4 regions of the Acetobacter aceti genome follow, and region 4 is predicted to be linked to each of the others. Evidence: riboswitches for the same ligand, from Rfam matches in the RefSeq annotation. Region 4 holds a riboswitch; each other region holds the start of a gene.
The links. Region 4 has a riboswitch for cobalamin ahead of A0U92_RS00690 (DUF1636 family protein). Riboswitches for the same ligand answer to the same signal wherever they lie in the genome.

Region 1 (4,213 bases), 970 kb from region 4:
TGTCGAGGCTGGTTTGACAACAGCCTATTCTTTGAAAAGGGATTTTGGAATTGCCCGGCCACGTCTTGCGGTCGCGGGACTTAACCCGCACGCGGGAGAGGACGGGATGATGGGCCGGGAAGAAATCGACATGATCATCCCGGCGATCGAACGTCTGCGTGCGGAAGGAGTGGATGTCGTCGGACCGATGCCTCCGGATACGATGTTCACCGACACCGCGCGTCAGAAATATGACGCAGCACTCTGTATGTATCACGATCAGGCATTGATCCCCATCAAGACCCTCGATATGGCGCATGGTGTGAATGTCACGCTCGGGCTGCCCGTTGTCCGTACATCCCCGGACCACGGCACAGCGTTCGATATCGCGGGAAAAGGCATTGCGGCGGCCACCAGTCTTGTTGCGGCGCTGCGTCTCGCTCATGTCTTGTCTGAAAATCGTCTGAATTATAAAGAAGGATTGCTTTCATGATCCAGCGTCAGCGTCTTGGTGTGAATATTGATCACGTCGCCACGATCCGTAATGCACGTGGGGGCACGCACCCTGACCCGGTGGAAGCGGCGTTGCTCGCCGTCAAGGCAGGTGCTGATGGTATCACCGCCCATCTCCGCGAAGACAGGCGACATATTCGTGATGAGGATCTGAACCGTCTCCGCACGACCGTGCGAGCGCCTCTTAACATGGAAATGGCGGCGACGCAGGAAATGGTAGCGCTCGCCTGCAAGCTGAAGCCACATGCGAGCTGCATCGTGCCGGAACGGCGGGAGGAAGTGACGACCGAAGGTGGTCTGGATGTTGCTGGCCAGACCGCTGGTCTGGTGCCGATGATCAGAAAACTTCGTGAAAATGGCATCAGGGTTTCTCTGTTTGTTGATCCTGACCCGGAACAGATTGCCGCCTCCGCCGCTGTGGGAGCCGTTGTGGTCGAACTCCATACAGGCGCCTATGCTCATGGCAGGGATGGAGAACTCGCCCGTCTGAAAGTGGCTGCGTCACAGGCGGCGGGGCTGGGGCTGGAAGTGCATGCCGGTCATGGTCTGAGCTTTGGCAATGTCGCGCCGGTGGCCGCCATTCCGGAAATCGTGGAACTGAACATAGGGCATTTTCTGATCGGACAGGCGATCTTCGACGGGCTTCCGGCTGTTGTGCAGGAAATGCGGCGGCTTATGGATGCGGCTCGCGCTGCTCCGGCTGCCTGAGGGCTTTCGATGTTGTGGTGTTGACGCAACAGTCTGTGACACGGCTACACAGATATGATTGACTCGCTGTGACCGCTCTATAAATCATTTCTTTCATGATGGTTCCCATACGGCGCGTACAGGTCGCGTCCGAGGGATGAAAAGGGAACCGGGTGAGGTGGCTGCGTGGCCGCCAAGGCCCGGGCTGCCCCCGCAACTGTAAGCGGTTGGGATAGCTGTCCGGCGTAAAGTCGGCTCACTGGAGCATTTTTCTCCGGGAAGGGAAGGGCTGTCTCTCCAAAAACCGCGAGCCAGGAGACCTGCCATCATACCGGATGTTGTGGACGAGACGTGTCGGACGGGGTGATCTGGCAGGTTGGAACGGTTGTGTGAAACATGACCTCCTTTTGCTCGTGGCAACGCAGACAACCACGAGCTGATCGTAATGCCCTTTCGCGCGCTCCTTTTGACCGGTGCTTCATTTTTCTCGGCACTTCTTGCAACGACTGCCCCGGCTCATGCCTCTGCGACTGAGAGCGGAAAGACGGTGGCGGCCCATCCAGCAGTCAGGAATACTGACATGCCCGGTATCCGCTCCATGCTCTCTGAGCATACTGACTCCTGGCCCGAATCCATCACGGTCAGCGCCGCCCGTCGTCCGATCAAGGCTGACGAGATCGGCACGGCCATGACGATCATCACCGAACAGCAGATTCAGACGCAGCAACGGCGGTCCCTGTCAGATATTCTGGAAAGACAACCGGGCCTGAACGTGGTGCAGACCGGTGGAATGGGCGGCCTGACAGCCATCTTCATGCGCGGAAGCAATGCCAACGAGGTGAAGGTTCGTCTCGACGGCATGGATATGAACGACGGAAGCAATGCCACCGGCGCGTTCGATCCGGCGCAGTTCATGACGGACGGACTGGGACGGATCGAGATTCTTCGAGGCCCGCAGAGCGGCCTTTACGGCGCGGACGCCATGGCAGGCGTGATCGATATGACCACGGCGAAAGGGCAGGGACGTGTGAAGGCTTTCGCGCGCATGGAAGGTGGGTCTTACGGGACCTTCAATCAGGTGCTGGGTGCGCGGGGCAGCCTTGACCGTTTCCACTATAATGTCGAACTGTCGCACTACAGACAGGTCGGGTTCCACAGCATTCCCCGTTATATCGAACGGTATGCCAGCATCTTTTCCAATGTGACGAAAGAGCAGCGCGATCGGGGCAATACCTACGACAATCGCAGCGCGAATGTCCGTATGGACTACGATGTGACGGATAATTTTGATCTCGGTCTTACATCGCGTCTTATGCAGAGTAATTACCGTTCGTATGGTTCTTACGATATGCTGGATGAAGTCTACGGGGACGCCCAGCATGAACGCGAGCGGACGATCCAGAATGAGGCCGTTGTCCGTGGGACGGCGCATCTGCGATCCTGGGATGGCCTGTTCGATCAGGTGATCGGGCTGGGTTACATGACCAACTGGCGGAACTTCACCTATACCGGCACAGGTTCTGATGGAGGCGCGCGTCTCTATGATCCGAACTACTATCGTTCTTCACGTCTGAAGATTGACTGGCACGGTACGCTGGATCTCAAGAAATACGGTTCGTTTCTTGTGGGCGCCGAGCATTTCCACGAGACCTATTACGGTAACCAGAGCGACGGGACGGGAACGAATGACGCGCCTTACAGCGCCCGCGCCACCATGGATACGACAGCAGGCTACGGTCAGTATCAGGGAAACTGGAATCGGATTCTTTATGGTGCAGCCAATGTCCGTTATGATTCCAATTCCCGCTACGGACATTATGTGACATGGCGCGTGGCGCCTGCCATCCATATTCCCGGCACAGGAACCATCATCAAGGCCAGTGCGGGCAGCGGCTTTCACGGTCCGTCGCTCTATCAGCTTTTTGGAAAGCTGAATGGTAGCTACTACAATTATCAGGGAAATCAGAATCTAAGGGCCGAACGCCTGATCGGTTACGATGTGACTGTCGAGCAGAAACTGGCTCATGACCGGGTGCATTTTGGCGCGACATGGTATGAAAATCATGTCCGTAATCTGATTCAGTCAACGGCGACTTATTCCGCCTATACGTCAACATATTCTTACGCCAATGTGGATCGTGCCCGCATGTTCGGTGTCGAGGCGTTCCTGAACTGGAAAGCTCTCGATAATCTTGAGTTCAACCTCAACTACACCTGGACTCACGCGCGCGACACGACGGATGATCAGCCACTTCAGCGTCGCCCGCAGCATAAGTTCAATTTCAACACGACATGGAAGCCGGTCAAGGATCTCACCTTGTCTGGTAATATTCTTTATGTCAGTGGCTGGCGGGATTATCCGGTCTACGCGGCGAACGGCAGCTATTGTGTAATCTGTGCCAAAGGGCATGGCTATTTCACCATTGATCTGGCTGCCAGCTATCAGATCAACCGCTTCCTGACGGTTTTTGCTCGTGCCGACAACCTTCTGAACCGGCAGTTTGAAAATCCTGTTGGATATCTACAGCAGGGCCGGGCTGGTTATGGTGGCTTTACCCTGAGTTACTGAGGCGCGTTTTGCTGCAAATGGTGTGAGGCCGTGAAAGAGGCTGCCCGCAACGCGGGCAGCAGGCCGAGAAAGGACAATATGGAATTGTTTGTTTTGTATCACCTGTGTTTCCGGAAATCAGCCAGGTTACTCTGCCGGCATAACTGAAGTCGGTCGTGTGGTGGTATGCCCAACAGGAAATATCGAATCATAAGCCATATTAAATGCAAACGCATAAACCAGATAAAAGAGCGCGATCGACATGCTGAGCGAGAAGGCAAGCGTGATTGAGACGCCAAGATAAAGCGCAATCGCTGGAAGCAGGACAATCTGCAGTCCAGCCTCAAACAGCACTGTATGCAGAAGCCTTACAGTGATGGTTTTACTGGTTGCCCCCCTGAGGCGAAGCATGGCGTGGTCGAAAAGCAGATTATAGAGGTAATTCCACAGCATTGCGGTGAGAGCGCTGCCAATGCCGATCGCCCC
Region 2 (4,213 bases), 680 kb from region 4:
CATGAGCCAAAGCTGTTGCTGATGGCTGAGGCCAGGGACGCCACAGCATAACGATACCCGACGCACACCATGACGCCATCAGGAGACAGAGGCAGATTCCCATCCACCGATGGATCAGAAAAAGTTTTCGGATGAGATATTTTTTTGTAAACATCATTGTTCCGAAAAGAGAGTTCCACGGGCTGCCCGATGAAAGCAACCCGATGGGAAACTCTCAATCTTCTGTAAACACAGGCAGATGCTCAGAAGCCGGCCTGCATGCTGATGGAAAAGGAACGCGGCGCCCCAAGCAGAACCTGTCCGGAATATCCCGTATCGGCCCACTGAACGAAATGCTTGTTACCGATATTGTCGATACGACCATACAGGGTGATGCCTTTGTAGGCGTGCCACGCTGCGAAAACATTGACCAGAGCATAATCTTTCATGGTCAGCGTGTTGGCGTAGTCTCCTTTTCGGGCTGAAACATACCGCATGCCAGCGCCAAGATCGAGCGGCAGCCCCCGGACACGCGACCAGATCCCCCAGAGGTTGGCGGTCACAGCCGGTACATTGGGAACCTGATTGCCGGAAGCGTCCACTGTCGCACTCGGATGGAAAGAACCGTAGCGGGACCATGTGTAGGCGACATTCCCGTTAAAGCTGAAATGCCGGTTGAGAATGAGATCCCCCTGCCATTCCACGCCGCGAGACTTCTGCACGCCGGCAGTCGCGACGGTATCCGGTCCGGTCGTGACAAGAATACGCGTGCGGCGAATGTCATACAAAGCCAGTGTCGTGGTGAAGCGCCCGTCCAGCGCGGAGGCTTTCACACCGATTTCACCCTGTCGCGCATGGCTGAGACGCGAGAACTGACCACGGTTGGCCGTGAAAAGATTGGAACCCGGCGGGTCTTCCCCTGTCGTGTAAACCCCATAAACGCTGATGTTTTTTGTAATATCGTAAACGGGACCAATCCTGAAATTATCCGGATTATAGTGACCGCGGAAACTGGTGCTGGCGTTGAAACTGCCATCCTGCCTGTAGTTCTGCCGATTGAGCGACAACCAGTCATACCGGAAACCGCCAACGAGCCTCAGCGTCTCACGAATTGTCAGGACATCTTCCAGAAACAGTCCGGCCTGTACCATTGTCGTGGGTGATTTATTGAACGGATATTCGCCTGCGAACGATCCCAGCGCCGTCTGCTCCGGGCCTGCCAGAGAAACGCTGTCAGCATAGGTGGCGTCAGGAAAACCACGATTGCGGATAAAGCGGAGATAGTAAGCATCTCCTCCCAGAATAAATCGATTTTTCATGCCAGAAACAGAAGAATCAAAACTGGCGTAAAGACTGCTGCCCACCTGATGCTGATTTTGGAAAACGTAGAAACGGTCGCGTGCAATTCGTCCTTGTCCGATGGCGTTCCCAGAGGCGTCAACCCTGCCTGCATCCACCATATAACTCAGACTCTCGGCGTTATTCCAGCGCCTTTTGGAATAGATGAAATAACTGCTGCCATGCAGTGAAATCGACGGCGTAGCCTGCCAGTCAAGATGGAGGGTGGGCGTCGCATTGACCGACCCGGCCTCGGCGTTGCGGACATTATAATACTTCCACATTTCTTTACGGGTAATGCCGAGCCCCCTGGTGGAATTTACCAGTCCACCAACACGTCCCCCGGTCTGTCCAATATCGACCAGAGGCGTGCCGTAATAGGTGGAAAGCCGATCCGTGAGATAGTCCATGCCCAGCCGGGCAGTGAATTTTGAAGTCGGCTTCCACAGCAGGGTTGTCGTGAAATCATTGGAATGAGGATCAGCGCCCTTCACAAATCCATCCGAAGATGTGCGGCTGAAATCCGCCCGGATGGCCAGTGTGTTCGTGATCGGCAGGGACCCTCCGACGCCGGCATTCCATGTATTGAAACTTCCATAGGAAAGAAGTGCGTTTGCATGAGGCGCGTCAAAAGTTGGATTACGTGTCCGCATATCCACTGTTCCGCCAACAGCTCCCTGTCCATACAGAACGGATGATGGACCTTTGAGGATCTGAACACTTTCCAGATTGAACGCGTTCTGCGGCCGGTTCACCATGGTTGTAGGACCGAAATAGGTTCCATCCCGCAGGATCTGCACCTGATTACCGGTAAAACCACGCATCATGAACTGGGCAGGACTGCCCGGCCCGCCGCCCGACGATACGCCGGGAGCACTATCACCGGCATCTTCCGCCTGAGCATAACCGCGCTGCATCATGACATCATGTTCGATCACATTGATGGTGGCGGGAGAGTGCTGGATGGAAAGGCCAAGCTTGCCACCGATAGCGGTCGTCTGCCGCAACTGGGGCTGCCTGCCCTGGATTTTGATATTTTCAGCGTGTCCGGCGGGCACAGCTTTATGAGGCGGGGACTGTATCTTTCCCGACCGCTCCGCCGTTGCGGCATGAGCGGTGAAGAGACAGGTCAGGCTGACGGCCATGAAACCAATGTGGCGTGATACGGGATGCACGGTGATGCTCCGACAGAACGTCACCACAGCGGAGACCAGCATTACGTTGGCCTCGCCCCTGAAACCCCCCGTTCAGCGGCCCTGTCCGTGACTCCGTTGCCGTGGCAGGTCTCCTAGCTTACCGGTCATCGATCTGACGAAAAACCTTCCCGGACCGCCTCGCGACAGTATCCAGTGGTGTTCAGACAATCGTCAGCCTCGCGGCATACAGTTGCGGGGACAGCACCGGCCTGACACCGGTTTCCCTCTTAGCCACCACAGCAGACAAGCGACATGGCGGACCACAAGCAATCAGGATGTGATACTGCCGCTCACAATTCTGTCAACGTCCGGAAGCGGCTCTGATGCAGGGAATGGCGTGGCGAAAACATATGTCATTATTGTCTTCATGAAGTCCTGATCATGGTGAGCAATGGTTCCAGAGCCCACCATGATCAGGATGATGCCTTGTCCAATCAGCGGCAGACGGTCAGGCCAGTTCCCTCAGCGCCTCAAACCGGCGGGGATATCTGCTCTTCATGTGACTGGCGAGACCATACCCGCCGATAAAGGTTACGATCACCAGAAAACCGATACCCCACGCAGCGATGGAGGCGTTATCCCCACCGATCAGGGCAGGAAGGTTGGCAACCGCAATCCACAGGCATGCCAGAAGACCAATAAGTCCTCCGATGGGCGCAATCAATGTATGCCAGACATTTCCAAGCCCCTTGCTGCGGACATTGAAGAACACAAGAACCGATATGCAGGTCAGGGACAGGATGACCATGTAACCCAGCGTTCCGGCTGTCGCGCCCCACGCATAGATCTGTGTCACCGGGTCAAGACCGAGAATCAGCAGGATGAGCAATCCGCCGAAAGAGGTGCAGGACTGCACAAGGGAAGAAACGTGGGGAGAGGAATGATCTGCGTGCACATTGGAAATACCGGCAGGCAGCACGCCGTAACGGGACATGATGTACTGGTATCGCACCACGACGTTGTGCAGGGCGAGAATGCAGGCAAAAAGGCTCGTTATAAGCAGAACATTGACGATATCCTCGCTGACCTGCCCCATATAGGAACGGATCAGCAGCAGATACATGTCGCCGGTATGCTCATTGGCCATGGGAACGACTGAATCCAGTCCGAAACCGGCGACCTCGCACCACATTGAAATGACGTAGAAAAGACCCACGCCAAATACCGCCGCGTAAGTGGCACGGGGAATGGTCACATCGGGATTGCGGGCTTCCTCCCGAAAGATCACGGTCGATTCAAAACCGATGAAGCAGTAGATGGCGAACATGATGCCAAGACCGGGTGAACCGGACAGCGCGGCATGAGCCGTAAAAGGCTCGACCGACAGGGACGAAACACCCTTTGTCGCCACGATAACGAGATCGGCCAACAGAACGACGCCCACTTCCAGAACCAGCGCAATACCGAGAAACCGTGAACTCATCTCGATATGTCGGTATCCCAGAAAACCCGCGATCGCGACGACGGCTATGGACAGGAGCCACCACGGAACGGAAAATCCAAGTGCATTATGCAGAAGTTCGCTTAATGTGTAGCCGATATAGGCTTCCAGGGCGATCACGATGAAGCTGTAGGACGCTGCCGCCATCGTGGCGGACGCAAGGCCGATCTGCCTTCCAAGTCCCTTCTGGATATAGGCGTAGAATGCTCCCGCGTTCGCCACGTAACGCGACATGAAAATGAAGCCCGCGGTGAACAGA
Region 3 (4,213 bases), 730 kb from region 4:
ACCACGCCAAGTTCCGGCACTGTCGCTCCCTTCTGTCCGGTCAGCAGCAGGCGATCGGGATTTCGGACATTTTCAGGATGCGGATCAGCCGGGCCCTGTCCATCCGGTCTGCAAGTTCGCCACCCAGACCGGCGGGGAAAGCGGCGGGGAGAACGAACACCCCCGCCGCGAACGCCACGATCCATGACGCACCGCCAGCGATGGCCACAGAACCAGTGCGGTCAGGGCGTTACGCAGAAATATATCGCAGGGCGCAGAGGAAAACTGGCTGATCAGGCACTCATCCCACAGCGGAATGAACCTGATTAAGAGCCTGTGCAGCAAAATACCCTGCCGCAACAGACATCATGCAGAGCGCGACGGACAATCCGATATTCAGAAGGGCACGTTCAGGAGTTCCATTGCGGAGCAGATCAAGTGTCTGAAGGCTGAAGGAGGAGAACGTCGTATAGCCTCCGCAGATACCCACCATGAACACCAGACGGGCGGTATCGGAGACCTGTAGACGCCCGCCACCCGCCGTCAGCCCGGCGAAGAAAGCAATGGCGAAAGAACCGGTCACATTGATCAGAATAGTTCCCCAGGGAAGCGACTGGCTCCAGCGCGCCATCGCGAGGCCGATCCAGTATCGCAGAAGGGTTCCTGCGGCCCCGCCCAGCGCAATAAGGATCGTCGGTAGTAGGGTTGTGGGCATATCCTGTTCTGTCTCCGGTCCGGGAACTCTGTTTCAGTGGTGCGTCAGAATGGGAAGAGTATCGTGCGCAAGGATATCCTGCGTCACGCCACCGAAAAGCCATTCGAGAAAATGCGAGTGGGTGTAAGCCCCCATGATCAGAAGATCGCCTCCGGCTGAAAGGGCGCGTTTTCTGATCTCCTCTCCGGCAATGGAGGAGGAAATTATGAAACGATCAACGGAAACTTCGATATTTTCAGAACGCAGAACCTGAACGATTTCCGGTGTCTGCTCTTCATTCTCCCGTGTTTCGCCAATAATGAATGTGACGCGGGAAGCCCGTTCCAGCAGTGGGCGCGCCTGAAGGATGAGTTGATCCAGACTGGATGACGGATGCCATGCAATCACCGGGTGAACCGCCACAGTCTGCCTGTGCTGAAGCGGGGTGATGAGCACTGTCGCCTGAGCATCATATAACGCTCCATCAAAAGCCTGTCTGATATAATCAGGATCATCGGCAAGTGGACGGCCCAGGACTGTCAGATCAGCCTGCGCGGCCTGATCAGCGACAAGCTTTCGGGGGACACCGGAGACCTCACTCCACTCAATGACTCCCGATGGATGTGAAGAGGCAAGCCACTGTTCAAAAATCTTGTGCAAGGCAAAAGATCGAGCCATTCCCTCGCTCTCAAATCGTGTCCTTTCATCGACAGTGGGAAGACCTTCATCCGGTGACTGGAATCTTGGATCGACAGCAGCACGTGGATGAAGAATCCTGACATCAGAATCAGGGATTTTTTTCAAAAGAAGACGTGTTGTTTCCAGCGTGAAAAGCGCTGTCTCAGGGCGATCAAGAATGACGAGAATGCGCATGGCCACTTTCCCTGTGACTTAAGAATGCTGTCCGGAAATCCGGCTATTTTCTTGGCGTGGCCGCAAGGATGCCTGCATGATTTCTCGCAAGGCCACAGGATAATGCACACCCCGTCGAAGCAGATTTTGTGCATGACGGTTTCTGGAAAAAAGATGACTCATGATTCTGGACAGACCCCTCCCTCGGCGCTTCTTTAGCGAGGTAGGAATCATCAGCTCCGTTGAGCGGTTTGACCTTCGGAAAGGTCAGGCAGAATCCATTGCCTTCTGCTGCCAGTGTGCAAGCGTGACAGCCTTTCGTCAAGCAACCTGACAGGAAAATCGACACTCACTGGCAGGCATCAGGGCCAACATCCGGAATGCCGACGCGTATCCAGCATTGACATGATGAGGTCATTGCAGTTCTGGTACATTCTGTATGGTTCTTCATTCTGTTTTTGCAGGAAGAAGCTAAGAGGGAAGTCCGGTATAATGCCGGCGCTGCCCCCGCAACTGTAAATGGCGAGTTGCCAATCGCCTGTATGTCACTGGAAACCGTTTATTTCCGGGAAGACTGATTGGCCGCGATGACCCATGAGCCAGGAGACCTGCCATGCATGTTTCAACCACCGGCGGGGTGCCCGGGGCGGCTGTGTCGGGCATTGCGGTTCCCCGTCTGGAGAACTGTGTGCGAACGCTTCTGCCCTGTTCCTGTCATACCGAACAGGCATCAGATGGCTTTACTGTTTCCGGACAGGCACAACGAACGTGACGGCGACCTTCGTCCGCAACGATTGGCTTTGCATCAACACTATCCAGCGCTCCCCCTTTGCTTCTCTTTTCTGGTTGGAAGGCCGTCTACCGATCTGTCTTTTGCGAAGGCGCGCTATCAGGCTAGAAATCTGGCCAGCTACGGCATTGACGGACACCATGTGACAAACGCGCCCAGCTTTGTCTGGTCCTTTGGTATCATTGCTGATCATGGGCCATGGTATGGCGGCCTGCAGGTCCGCTGGCCTGGCGGTTATCCACTGGTTGAAGACAACAGTCTGCGATCGAAGGGCTATCAGGAGGTCAATCTGAACATCAGTTACCGCTTCACGAAGACTCTCAAACTGGAAGCCAGCGTCTTCAATGCCCATGCCTACGCCGCGCAATACGCCTATGATTACCGCCTGAGACCGGCCTCGGCGGCGCAGTCCGGAGCAACCGGCCATCCCATTAAGCCGATCTCGGCGCGATCTGCGGTGCAGTATGGCGTCTGATCTCGCGCAAGGGCACAAGCCCGCTCTCCGTCTCCGGATCATCGTGCTGGGAATCTGTCTGCTTCTTGCCAATCTGGGAATCTGGATATGGGCACTGGTGCTTTTCAGACACTCCCCCGTTCTGCTGGGCAATGCCCTCATTGCCTACGGGTTCGGACTCAGACACGCCGTGGATGCGGACCATATCGCCGCCATCGATAACGTGACCCGCCAGCTCATACAGGCGGGCAAACGCCCCCTGACGCTGGGTCTATGGTTTGCGATGGGACATTCGACAATTGTCATGATTGCGACATTCAGCACGATCATGCTGTCACACACCCTGCAGGATCGCCTCGATGCGTGGCGAGATATAGGAGGTGTGATCAGCACGGTTGTTTCGGCAACCTTCCTGTTCGTTCTGGCCCTGATCAATCTTCTGGTTCTGCTCTCAACCTGGAAGACCTACCGAAACGCCAAAAAGCACCCTGAGGAAAAGCCTGACAGCATCGAGAAACTTCTGGAGCAGAAAGGCGTGCTGGCGCGGTTTCTCAGACCGCTATTCAAGCTGGTTTCCAAAAGCTGGCATATGTTTTTTCTCGGATTCCTCTTCGGCCTGGGCTTCGACACGGCAACAGAGGTGTCCCTGCTGGGCCTGTCGGCATCCGAAGCCAGCCATGGTATCGCCCTTGCATCCATTATGGTTTTTCCAGCGCTTTTTGCGGCGGGAATGTCTCTCATTGACACGGCGGACGGGGTGCTGATGACGGGCGCTTACCAGTGGGCTTTTGTCGATCCCCTGCGCAAACTCCGTTACAATATCGCCATCACTCTGGTTTCCGTGCTCGTCGCGCTCATCATCGGCAGCATCGAGACGCTCAACCTTATTGCTGACCAGTTCAACATACAGGGAAAGCTCTGGAACATGATGGCGTCGTTGGGAGAGAGCTTCAATACACTTGGCTTTATTGTGATCGCGCTCTTCGCTCTGGCATGGGCGGGTTCCGCCATCATCTATCGTTACGGGAAGTATAAAAATACTGCTGGAAGATCGGAGTAAAGGTTCGGGTGCTCTTTCAATGAGTGACACCCGAGGTTGTCGCAATTCGTTAAATAAAGCGTTTCTCTGCCTGGCAAATACGCTTTCAGGGCTTTGCCCCGCATCCCACAAAGGGACACAGTCCCTTTGATCCCGACCTGTTGAAGCAGGCAGACAAAGCGGCTGTCGTCTTTTCCGAAAGCAGGGCGAAGCCCTCCCCTGCTTTCAGTGTGTGAAACATCCAGACCATAAAAAAACACCGCCCCGGAGAGGCGGTGTTTCAAATGTCGGCACGTCTCAGACGCTGAAACGATGACCTGAAAAATCAGTTATTCATCGCTTCAAAGAAGTCATTGTTCGACTTGCTGTATTTCAGCTTGTCGAGCAGGAACTCCATGGCGTCCA
Region 4 (4,213 bases):
TGAAATTTCTGAAAAAGATTGGGACTTTGTGTTGTATGAACTGTGACTTTGTCATGAGAAGTTTTTGATGATCCATCAGAAGCTGCCATTCGGATTTTGTACGCAGGTTTTTACGGTAATTTGTCTGCCATAGTTCCAAAGATCATTCCAATTGCTGACCATAGGATGACTGAGTGCCTATAGCAGCTTCTCTGATCTGAAACGCCCCAAAGCCATCGCAGGGAGATTCGATAGTATTTTGCTGATGTCGGGCAGAATCAACTGCAACATAAACAAAAATCCTATGAAGAAAATTCCTGCACTGCTCGATCTGTTTCATGTTTCAGATCTTTTGACGAGTAGCCTGGCTGTCAGAATTGAAATTACGGTACAGCAGGCAGACAACAGGATCGTCTCGAAATAGACATCGGTAAGCAGGCTGATTGTTTCTGGATTGCCGACGGCAGGTGGGTTGGGTGGACGCTTCAGATCTGGTGGCAGTGCCATGATGATGAAACAGGCAATGGCAATGAGCAGGGTGTCGGCACGGGGAGAGGGATGCCCAATCCAAATCCGTCCATAAACCACGGTGAAAGCGAGTGAGAACGGGCCTCCATAAGCTGTGCCAGGCATGACGAACCCGTGCATGGGCTTGAAATGGCCCGACTGACCATCTCAGGCTCTGGAGGCATTCAGATCAACGCATCCCGCGACTGTTAAAATATGAGAGCGTGCACAATCTCAGGCTTTCCGAACGGATGGACAGGCAGGAAGCGAGATCCACGCTTGGACTCCGGGGTCAGGCGTCATTCGGCCATTGAAATTTAATGGCAGAGCAAGCTGGCAAAGTGGCGGGCATCACGCGTGAATGCGTGAACCCTATTGCCAGAAAACGGGAGGTCCTTTCCTGTTCGGCCTCGGCGACGCAGAGTAGCGCAACATTAAGTGGTAGTCCGAAAATCGCCCCAAGATGCAATGGCACGAAACAGAATGGTCTTCGGGCGGATATGGATGACGGAATGGAGCAAACCACGGACTGGCTTATGATGACTTCGCCGGGGAAAAATCTGTTCCGCGTTCAACTGAGAGGCAGGATCTGCCTTCCCTCGCTTCGGAAAGGAATATTACAGGGATGCGACCGTGTCGGGTTTTCACCGGCATTCAGGCAGAATATTTTTCAGGCCTTCATGACACAGCCGAGTCAGCCGGAAAGCATGTTCGGCAGAGGTTCCTGTATCATTGGATGAAATTCTGAACAGAGAGAAAGCTGCTTTGACAGCCCCCTACACCACCGATAGACAGGTGGTGATGGTGTTCCGCAAGGAACTGAAAAGGGAAGCCGGTGCGGTCATGCATCAAATCCGGCGCTGCCCCCGCAACTGTAGACGGTTTGTGACACCTCTTCTTTCTCCCGTCATGGGGAGAACGCCACTGGAAGTTTCCGGGAAGGCGGCGAGGTTGTCCGGGACATATGTCCCGACCGTGAGCCAGGAGACCTGCCGTCATGAATAAGGAATGTCATGGACCGGCGGGGTGCCCGGATCATGAGGGCCTGCGTCCGTCGTATGCCCCCTCCCGGTGGAGGCCTCGCTGACCGCACCCTGTTTTTGCAAGGACGCAAGGACAGGACATGAATGATCTGCCTGCCAGAACGCCCGAAGAGTCACAGGTGGAACGCCCTGCTCTTCATATCTGTGTGACATGCCTCCGTCCTGACCCGGACGGCGTGCCGCTTGGGCGCACCCTTTATGAGACATTATGCGACAGGGCCGACGCGGGGCACGTGATCCTGCAGCCGGTCCTGTGTCTGGCCGCCTGTGGCAGTGGCTGCACGGCGACCATCTCCATGCCAGGAAAATGGGCCTGGCTGCTTGGCCATCTTGATCCCGCAAAAGCCGATGATCTGCTGACCTACGCAGGCCTTTATGCGGCGTCGAAAACCGGCGCAGTCATGCCGTCCAAACGTCCTTCCTCCCTGAACGACATGATTCTGGGCCGTTTTCCAGCCCTGCTTCCCACATCACAGGAGCCGACATGAATTCCATAGCCCCAACGTCCACACCTGCCATCGGTGTAAAGATTCCTGTCACCGTGATCACCGGTTTTCTGGGAGCAGGCAAGACCACTCTGCTGCGGAATCTCCTTTCGCAGGCGCACGGACGGCGGATCGCCGTCGTGGTCAATGAATTCGGTTCGTTGGGGATCGATGGCGAAACCCTGCGCTCCTGCGGCATTGAAGGTTGCCCGGATGAGGACATTGTCGAACTCACCAATGGCTGCCTGTGCTGCACCGTTGCGGACGATTTCCTGCCGACCATGCGCGCGCTGATCGATCGCCCGCAGCCGCCTGAGCACATCGTCATCGAAACATCGGGTCTCGCCCTGCCGAAGCCACTGCTCAAGGCGTTCGGCTGGCCGGATATCCGCACACGAATGACTGTGGACGGCGTCATCACGCTGGTCGACACACCAGCCGTCGCGGCGGGGCGTTTTGCTGATGACCCGGAGGCGATTGCCGCCCAGCAGGCAGCTGACCCTTCTCTCGATCACGACAATCCGCTGGCGGAAGTGTTTGAGGATCAGCTCCTCTCTGCCGATCTGGTGGTGCTGAACAAGACAGATCTGCTGGACGAGGCAGAACTGGAAGCCGTGGAAGCGGAGATCACCGCGCTGTTGCCACTTAAGCGGGTGATGCTGCGTGCCGTGGAGGGCAGGCTTGATCCGGCCGTGCTGCTTGGACTTGAAGCCGGTGCGGAAGATGATCTCACGGCGCGCCCGTCTCATCATGATGGTGCGGACGAGCATGAGCATGATGATTTCGACTCGTTTGTCGTCGCCGTCCCCGAGCAGATCAGCGCGGATGCCTTTGTGAAGCGTCTGACGGAAGTGGCGGTCCAGTTCGATATCCTGCGTCTCAAGGGTTTTGCTGCCGTAAAAGGTAAGGCGATGCGACTGGCGGTGCAGGGTGTGGGAGGGCGGATGCGCTACGTCTTCGACAAGCCGCTGACCGGCGACGACCGTACGGGGCGCCTCGTCGTCATTGGCCAGAAAGGGCTGGATTGTCAGGCCATCGAAGCGACCTTGCAGGCGGTCTGAATTTCTCATGCACCTGCTTGTCCGGGATCAGCAGTCGATTGACGAACAGGACGTGGCCGAAGATCTCGACCACGCACCTGCCGATGTCATCGTTCTGTCGTTCACGGACAGCGATCTGCTCTCCCTTGAGCGGGCCTATGACAGAATGGCGGAGCCGGGCTTTTCGCTCCGGCTGGTGAATCTTGGCCGGCTGCGTCATCCCATGTCGATTGATCTGTATATCGAACAGACCGTTGCGCATGCGCGATGCGTGGTTATCCGTCTTCTGGGTGGCGTGGATTACTGGCGGTATGGCGTCGAGGAAGTGGCGTCCTGCTGCCGCGCGCAGGATATTCCGCTTGCCTTGCTGCCCGGTGACGACCGGGAGGATGTCCGGCTGGCGGCATGGTCAACGGCAGAAGATGGAATCTGCCAGCGGCTGGCCGGTTTTCTGAAGGAGAGCGGCCCACGCAATATCCATGAAGCCCTGCAACTCATGCGTCATGCCGCAGGGTTGGGTGAAGATGACGGCGCATTGCCGGAGGGTCTTCCTGCTGTCGGTATTTACCGGCAGGCCGGGCATGGTCTTCCATTACGTGCCACACTGGTTTTCTATCGCGCACATCTGCTCTCGGGTGATACGGCCGCCATCGATGTGCTGGCTGACACGCTGGAACAGCACGGCATGGCGACTGAAGTGGTGTTCGTCTCTTCGTTGAAACAGACGGAAGTCGCGCAGTGGATCGAGCACCGGCTGCTCGTGACAGCCCCCGATATCGTGCTCAACGCGACGGTTTTCGCTGTCCGGGGAGAGGGAATGGCGGCGTCCCCCCTTGAAGCGGCTGGCGTGACGATCCTGCAACTCGTGCAGCCCGCTTCTACGGAGCGGGCATGGCGGGAGAGTTTTCGTGGTCTGGGTCAGTCCGATCTGGCCATGCAGGTCGTGCTGCCCGAGCTGGACGGTCGCATAGCGACAGTGCCTGTTTCCTTCAAGGAGGAAGCGGCTGCCGGTCATCCGGCGCGTCGAAAAGCATGGCGTTCTGGAATCGACGCAGTGGTGCGGCAGGCATCGGGATGGGCGCGTCTTGGACATATCGCCGCAGTTGATCGGAAACTGGCAATCATCCTGTCCGATTATCCCGGCGCAAGTGACGAAGGA

Region 1: another riboswitch for cobalamin. It lies ahead of A0U92_RS05205 (TonB-dependent receptor plug domain-containing protein); the one in region 4 lies ahead of A0U92_RS00690 (DUF1636 family protein).
Region 2: another riboswitch for cobalamin. It lies ahead of A0U92_RS03945 (TonB-dependent receptor); the one in region 4 lies ahead of A0U92_RS00690 (DUF1636 family protein).
Region 3: another riboswitch for cobalamin. It lies ahead of A0U92_RS14355 (TonB-dependent receptor domain-containing protein); the one in region 4 lies ahead of A0U92_RS00690 (DUF1636 family protein).

What each region holds. Positions count from the first base shown of each region.
Region 1 covers NZ_CP014692.1:1,138,680-1,142,892, forward strand. Annotated here, with positions in the region: gene pdxA (4-hydroxythreonine-4-phosphate dehydrogenase PdxA) at 1-472, shown strand, start outside; gene A0U92_RS05200 (pyridoxine 5'-phosphate synthase) at 469-1,200, shown strand; cobalamin riboswitch at 1,283-1,521, shown strand; gene A0U92_RS05205 (TonB-dependent receptor plug domain-containing protein) at 1,760-3,748, shown strand; gene A0U92_RS05210 (PACE efflux transporter) at 3,875-4,213, opposite strand, start outside.
Region 2 covers NZ_CP014692.1:849,045-853,257, reverse strand. Annotated here, with positions in the region: gene A0U92_RS03945 (TonB-dependent receptor) at 243-2,534, opposite strand; cobalamin riboswitch at 2,579-2,793, opposite strand; gene A0U92_RS03940 (APC family permease) at 2,962-4,213, opposite strand, start outside.
Region 3 covers NZ_CP014692.1:3,157,051-3,161,263, forward strand. Annotated here, with positions in the region: gene A0U92_RS18365 (hypothetical protein) at 41-208, opposite strand; gene crcB (fluoride efflux transporter CrcB) at 281-694, opposite strand; gene A0U92_RS14350 (universal stress protein) at 728-1,546, opposite strand; fluoride riboswitch at 1,743-1,820, opposite strand; cobalamin riboswitch at 1,949-2,155, shown strand; gene A0U92_RS14355 (TonB-dependent receptor domain-containing protein) at 2,260-2,790, shown strand; gene A0U92_RS14360 (HoxN/HupN/NixA family nickel/cobalt transporter) at 2,780-3,829, shown strand; gene rho (transcription termination factor Rho) at 4,134-4,213, opposite strand, start outside.
Region 4 covers NZ_CP014692.1:164,427-168,639, forward strand. Annotated here, with positions in the region: gene A0U92_RS17605 (hypothetical protein) at 143-319, opposite strand; gene A0U92_RS00680 (CbtA family protein) at 316-612, opposite strand; cobalamin riboswitch at 1,272-1,497, shown strand; gene A0U92_RS00690 (DUF1636 family protein) at 1,610-2,017, shown strand; gene cobW (cobalamin biosynthesis protein CobW) at 2,014-3,075, shown strand; gene cobN (cobaltochelatase subunit CobN) at 3,083-4,213, shown strand, end outside.